Linked DNA regions of Aquitalea magnusonii. The protein of the gene in region 2 interacts with the protein of the main gene of each other region in a pairwise test. Links are inferred from orthologs where the notes say so. Each region holds a gene or a part of one and is shown on either strand. Other genes may lie near its edges.

Region 1 (3,037 bases), 840 kb from region 2 along the record:
GATCTGCTTGCAGCCTTTGCGTTTGAGCAGTTCGATGGTGGCCACCATGGAGCCGCCGGTTGCCAGCATCGGGTCGATGATGATGGCAATGCGCTCGTCCAGGCTGTCGACGAATTTTTCGAAGTAGGACACCGGCTCCAGCGTTTCTTCGTTGCGGGCCAGGCCCACCACGCTGATCTTGGCCGAAGGAACCAGGTCAAGCACTCCGTCCAGCATGCCGATGCCGGCGCGCAGGATGGGGACGACAGTGACTTTCTTGCCCTTGATTTGTTGCACGTCGATCTTGCCGCACCAGCCATCGATGGTGGTGGCTTCCAGTTCGAAGTCGCGGGTGGCTTCATAAGCCAGCAGGCGTGCCAGTTCCTGGGTGAGCTGGCGGAATTTCATGGTGCTGATGTCGCCTTCGCGCAGCAGACCCAGTTTATGTTGCACCAGCGGATGGTTGACTACGTGGATATTCATTTTCTTGTTCCCAACCTTGCGAAAAAGCTGCCGATGCCGGTCTTGTGGACCGCAATGGCAGCTTGTTTCGGATATGCGAAACCGGCCTTGTTGCCGCGGCCGGTCTGTGAATGAGGTATGGGGCGGTATTCTACCGCTTTTCCCACTGGGAAATCCACGGAATTAACCCTGTGGCGGGCAATGGCGCCGAGCAGATATAGCCTTGTACCGCCTCGCAGCCCAGCTCGCTCAGTACCGACAGATCAGCGGCATCTTCCACCCCCATGCCAATGGTTTGCAGGCCCTCGGCTTTGCCCAGTGCCAGCGCCTCGTCAAGAATGGCACGCAGGTGTTGGTTGTCGCCGGCACCATGTACAAAGGCACGGTCGATTTTCAGGCCACTGAAATGGCTGGCCTTCAGCTTGTCGGTCAGCCCCACGCCAATGCCAAACTCATCCACCAGCACGCCAAAGCCAGCCTGGCGCAAGGTGGCCAGTTGCATATCCGCCACTGACCAGTGCTGACGCAGGGTATTTTCCGAAAACTCCAGCGCCAAACTAGCCGGATCAAGGCCAGCTATCCGCACTTTCTGGCTCAGGTGGCCAGCCAGTTGTGGGTCTGCCAGCAACTGGGCGGACAGGTTGATCGACACTTTCAGGTCAAAGCCCTGATCCAGCCAGTCGCGACAGGCGTACAGCGTCTTTTCCAGAATCAGTTCGGTCAGCTCGCGAATCATGCCGCGTTCTTCCATCACCGGCACAAAGGTAATCGGCGAGAGCACGCCCATTGCAGGATGACGCCAGCGTGCCAGCGCCTCGGCCCCGATCACGCGGCGGGTCTGGATATTGACGATAGGCTGGAAATACGGCACCAACTGGTCATTGACCAGGGCCTTCCAGATTTCATCAATCGGCATGGCGGTACCGTTGTCCGCAGTCAGCGGCACGGCGGGATGATCCGGGGGAGCGAAAAAGCCTTCGGTCTGGGAGGAGGTCATGTCGTCTTTGTAATCCGCAAAAGAAAGGGCTGCATGCCGCAGTCTGATCTGGTAACGGTCAATTGTAAGACAGCAGATTACAGGTGGATATGCTGATATCGCGCCTGGTCATAAAAAAACCCGGCCAGGCCGGGTTTTGCATGCGCAGTGCCAAGCGTTTGCTTACAGGCCTTCCAGTACCTGTTGCAGTTCGCCGGACTGGTACATCTCGTACATGATGTCCGAACCGCCAATGAACTCACCCTTCACGTACAGCTGCGGAATGGTGGGCCAGTTGGAGAATTCCTTGATGCCCTGGCGGATTTCCGGGTCTTGCAGCACGTCGACGGTCTTGATGGTTTCCACGCCACAGGCTTTCAGAATTTGCACTGCGCGCGAAGAAAAGCCGCACTGCGGAAACTGGGCCGAACCTTTCATGAACAGCACAACCGGATTTTCAGTAACGGTCTGCTTGATGATTTCCTGGGTATCCATGAGGAATTCCTTGCTGTGAACGGGCCAGCGGCGGGCTGGCCCTTAAATACTTGACTGAATCGATAGGTTATTGTACGTAAGCCGGTTGCGCCGGTCAATTTGCCTGATTGCGTGCGCGCAACTGGCGCAGGAATATTTCTGCCTGGCCATCATACAAGGCATGCCGGTTCATGAAGCGCGACACATTGGTGGCCACCAGGGCGGTGGCCATCAACGGGATGATCATGGTGGAGGAGGAGGAAGTCATTTCCATCACGATGACAAAACCGGTCATCGGTGCGCGCGTCATGCCGGAGAAAAACGCCACCATGCCCAGCAGCACCATGGCCGCCTGGGGCAAAAACGGCAGCAGCAGCGACATGTTCAGGCCAAAGCCCGCCCCCACGGCCAGCGAGGGGGCAAACATGCCGCCCGGCGCGCCGCTGATATAGGTGATGATCAGCGACAGCAGCTTCAGAATGCCGTATTCCTGCATGCTGCTACCGCCACCTTCAATGATTTCCTTGGCACGGAAATAGCCGGTGCCAAAGGTGATGCCGTCGCTGGCGATGCCGATGACGGCCAGCAGCAAGCCACAGGCAATGGCAAACAGGATGGGGTAATGGCTGCGCCAGTCATGCAGCGGGCCGGGCAGGCGGCTGGCCAGGGCCAGAATGGCGCGCGAAGTCAGCCCGCCGATGATGCCGCCGACGATGCCGCATACCGGAATGGCCATCCAGCCCGAGCGCAACTCCAGCGCGACCGACACCACGCCGAAGTAGTTGTAATCGCCCAGTACGGCAATGGCGGTGATACCGGCCAGGATGACCGACAGCAAGATGGTGGAGCTGGCGCGCTGGTCGAAGGTGCGGCCCATTTCCTCGATGGCAAACACAATGCCGGCCAGCGGGGTGTTGAATGCCGCCGCCACCCCGGCGGCGGCACCGGCCAGGATAAAGCTGCGCGCCACGCCTTCATGGCGCAAGGCGGCTTCGCGATTGAGCGAATACTTGATGGCGGCCCCCACCTGCACGATGGGGCCTTCATAGCCCATGGTGGAACCACAGCCCACGCCGATCAGCGTCAATACCATCTTGCCCACGGCAGCGCGCATGGTCAGGATGCGCGCACGCAGCGCATGCATGC
Region 2 (3,473 bases):
CGGGCATCGTCCAGCGACGGCACATTGCGCTCGGTGCGGACATCGTCCAGCTTGATCACGTGCCAGCCAAACTGGGTTTTCACCGGTTTGGCAGTAACCTGGCCCTTGCTCAGCTTGGCCATGGCGTCAGAGAACTCCGGTACGAAGGTGCCGGCTTCCTGCCAGCCCAGATCGCCACCGTTACCCTTGCTGCCCGGATCCTTGGATTTTTCCTTGGCCAGCAGGTCGAAAGCCTTGCCCTTGCGCAGGGCTTCGATCACGGCCTTGGCTTCGGCTTCGCTGCCAACCAGAATGTGGCGGGCATGGTATTGCTTGGTTTCCGGCACGGTAGCCACCAGCTTGTCATACTCAGCCTTCAGTTGCTCGTCCGTTACCGGGTTGGCTTTCTGGAAGTCCTTGATGACACGGTTGGCCAGCGCCATGGCTTCCATGTTCTGCAGTTCGGCCTTGAAGTCGGCAGTCTTGTCGATGCCTTTCTTGATGGCTTCCTGACGCAGCACTTCGGCGGTGATCAGTTGATCCTTGACCATGTCCTTGGTCTTGTCATCGGCTGCCTGGCCTTGGGCTGCCATCATCTGCACCACGGCGTCGATGCGGGCGGGGGAGATTTCGGTGCCATTGACGGACGGGCCGGCAGCAAAGACGGCAGAGGTGCTCAGAGCGGCCAGCAGGGCGCTTGCCAGCAAAGTCTTGCGCATGATGTTGGTTTCCTGTTGTTACTGTGGTGTGGTGTTACTGGATTTTCGCCTTGCTGCGCAGATCTTCCACTGCCTTGGCAATGGCTTCTTCCTGCAGTTGGCGCTCGATTTGCGGTTTTACTTCAGCCAGCGGCGGCAGTTTGGCATCGCGGATATCATCTACCTTGAATACGATCCAGCCCACGCGGGTTTGCATCGGCTTGCTGCTGTACTGGCCTTTCTTCAGGTCTTTCAGCAGCTCGGCCAGTTGAGGTTCCATGCGGGCCAGATTGCCCCAGCCCATGTCGCCGCCATTTTGCTTGGCAGCCGGATCCAGCGAACGGCTCTTGGCCAGGTCTTCGAACTTGGCACCCTTTTTCAGGCTGTCGATGATCTTGAGCGCATCGGCTTCGCTGGCCACGGTAATCTGGCGTGCGTGGACGTCCTTGGTGCCGGCAAACTTGCTTTGGGTCTGGTTGTAGCGTTCTTGCAGCTGTGCATCGCTGATCTGCATGTTTTTCACCAGGTCGGCAAACAGCGCTTCGCGCAGCATGTCCTGGCGGACTTCTTCCATGCGCTTGATGAAGGCGGGCTGCTGGTCCAGCTTGCGGCTCTGGGCTTCTTGCAGGATGACTTCACGGTTGATCAGGGTGTCTTTTACTTGCTGGCGCAGCGCGGGGGAATCCTGCACATTGCCATTGCTGTTTTGCACGACAACAGCCACCGCATTGTCCAGATCAGTCTTGTCAATGGACTTGCCATTAACCATGGCAATGGATTCGGCCATGGCCGGAATGCTGATGGAGGCAGCCAGCAGCAGGGCAGCAATCTTGGTAGTTTTCATTGGCGATTCTTCCTTGGGTCAAAGTTCTTCTGGTGTCAGTGCGCGAATGGCCAGCGCATGCACCCTGGTTTTCATCAGATCGCCCAATGTGGCATACACCAGACGATGGCGTGCCACACTGTTAAGACCGGCAAAACGGCTGGAGACAATCAGCACATCATAGTGGCCGCCACCGGAGCGGGCTCCGGCGTGCCCGGCATGGGCGGCGCTGTCGTCCTGGATTTCCAGATGTTCCGGTGTCAAGGCCTGCAGGGCAGCCTGCAGCAGCGCGACGGTATCGCTCATGCAGGGAATACCTTGCGGAAGGGTTTTACTTCTACCGCGGCGTATACGCCGGCAGCAACATAAGGGTCGGCATCGGCCCAGTTGCGGGCTTCTTCCAGGCTGGCAAATTCGGCCACGATCAGGCTGCCGGTAAAGCCGGCACTGCCAGGGTCCACGCTGTCAATGGCCGGGCAGGGGCCTGCCAGTACCAGACGGCCCTGTTCCTGCAAGGCAGACAGGCGGGCCAGGTGTTCCGGGCGGGCGGCAAGACGCTTTTCCAGGGAGCCGGGGTGATCCTGGCCGCTGATGATATACAGCATTATTTCTTTTCCTCGATGTATTTGGACAGGAACAGGCTTTGTGCGATGACGAACACCACCATCAGGCCCAGACTGCCAAACAGTTTGAAGCTCAGCCAGATTTCGCGACTGAAATTGAAGGCTACATACAGATTGAGTGCGCCCATGAAGGTAAAGAACAGCGACCAGGCATAGGCCAGCTTGCGCCAGATGAGTTGTGGTAGCTGGATCTGCGCGCCCATCAGCAGTTTCAGGCCGTTCTTGCCCATCAGGTCGCTAACCAGCAGTGCAATGGCCATCAGCCAATACAGTACGGTGAATTTCCAGATGATGAACAGATCGTTGTGCGATATCACGGTAGCCGCACCCAGCACCACGCTGAGGATCAGGTTGATCCATTGCATGGCGTCCACCTTGCGGTGCTTGAGCCAGGTCCAGGCAAACAGCAGGACGGTTGCCGCCACCAGAACCTTGGTGGCCAGAAACATGTCGTGGGTGATCAGGTAACTGCCGAAGAACAGGGCTACCGGAAGGAAGTCGGATAAGAATTTCATGCGGCTGATTATGGGGGCAGCCTGCCTGTTATACAAGCCAGGACAAGGCTGCCGTCATGACATAAGTGTTAACGATTGCTTTGCTTGACCACGCTCAGCGCGGTAGCCACCAGCGAGCTGACATCCGCCACATTGGCCGGCAGGATGACGGTGTTGTTCTGCTTGGCCAGTTGGGCAAAGGCGGCCACATACTGCTCTGCCACCTTGAGGTTGACTGCTTCGATACCGCCGTCCACCTTCACCGCTTCGGCTACCCGCCGTACGGCATCTGCCGTGGCATCGGCCACCAGGCGCAGTGCCTCGGCCTCACCCTGTGCCTTGTTGATGGCAGCCTGCTTGTTGCCTTCGGAATTGTTGATGGTGGCTTGCATCTCGCCTTGCGATTTCTGGATGGCTGCTTCGCGTGCGCCGGTAGCCAGGTTGATCTGCTCCATCTTCACCCCTTCGGACTGGGCAATACGGGCGCGCTTTTCCCGCTCGGCGGTAATTTGCGCCTGCATGGAATGCAGGATGTCCTGCGGCGGAACCAAGTCCTTGATTTCATAGCGCAATACCTTCACGCCCCAGTTGATGGCGGCTTCATCCAGCGAAGCCACCACGATCTGGTTGATTTCATCACGTTCCTCGAAGGTCTTGTCCAGCTCCATCTTGCCAATCACCGAGCGCAAGGTGGTTTGCGACAGTTGGGTGATGGCCAGCAGGTAGTCGCTGGTGCCATAGGAGGCGCGCTGCGGGTCCGTCACCTGGAAATACAGGATGCCGTCCACCTTTAGCTGGGTATTGTCGCGGGTGATGCAGATCTGGCTGGGTACATCCAGCGGTACTTCCTTCAGGC

What was found.
Region 1: the proteins of DLM_RS11650 (region 2) and grxD interact in binary tests that used the Escherichia coli proteins (3 or more experiments, as listed by UniProt). The link is inferred for Aquitalea magnusonii from one-to-one orthologs.

Annotation. Positions count from the first base shown.
Region 1 is NZ_AP018823.1:3,276,086-3,279,122, reverse strand. The notes cover bases 257-3,037. They hold grxD (Grx4 family monothiol glutaredoxin), read right to left. Parts: upstream 1,913-3,037; coding sequence 1,601-1,912; downstream 257-1,600. Other genes in these bases: DLM_RS15605 (chloride channel protein), read right to left, coding at 2,007-3,037; DLM_RS15615 (EAL domain-containing protein), read right to left, coding at 593-1,438; upp (uracil phosphoribosyltransferase), read right to left, coding at 257-462. In the rest of the region: more of upp, read right to left, coding at 1-256. UniProt on the Escherichia coli protein: Monothiol glutaredoxin involved in the biogenesis of iron-sulfur clusters.
Region 2 is NZ_AP018823.1:2,440,458-2,443,930, reverse strand. What follows is about bases 174-3,158. They hold DLM_RS11650 (BolA family protein), read right to left. Parts: upstream 1,807-3,158; coding sequence 1,540-1,806; downstream 174-1,539. Other genes in these bases: DLM_RS11635 (SPFH domain-containing protein), read right to left, coding at 2,707-3,158; DLM_RS11640 (septation protein A), read right to left, coding at 2,105-2,638; DLM_RS11645 (YciI family protein), read right to left, coding at 1,803-2,105; DLM_RS11655 (peptidylprolyl isomerase), read right to left, coding at 733-1,521; DLM_RS11660 (peptidylprolyl isomerase), read right to left, coding at 174-698. Also shown: more of DLM_RS11660, read right to left, coding at 1-173; more of DLM_RS11635, read right to left, coding at 3,159-3,473. UniProt on the Escherichia coli protein: Transcriptional regulator that plays an important role in general stress response. Has many effects on cell morphology, cell growth and cell division. Acts by regulating the transcription of many genes, including dacA (PBP-5), dacC (PBP-6), ampC and mreB.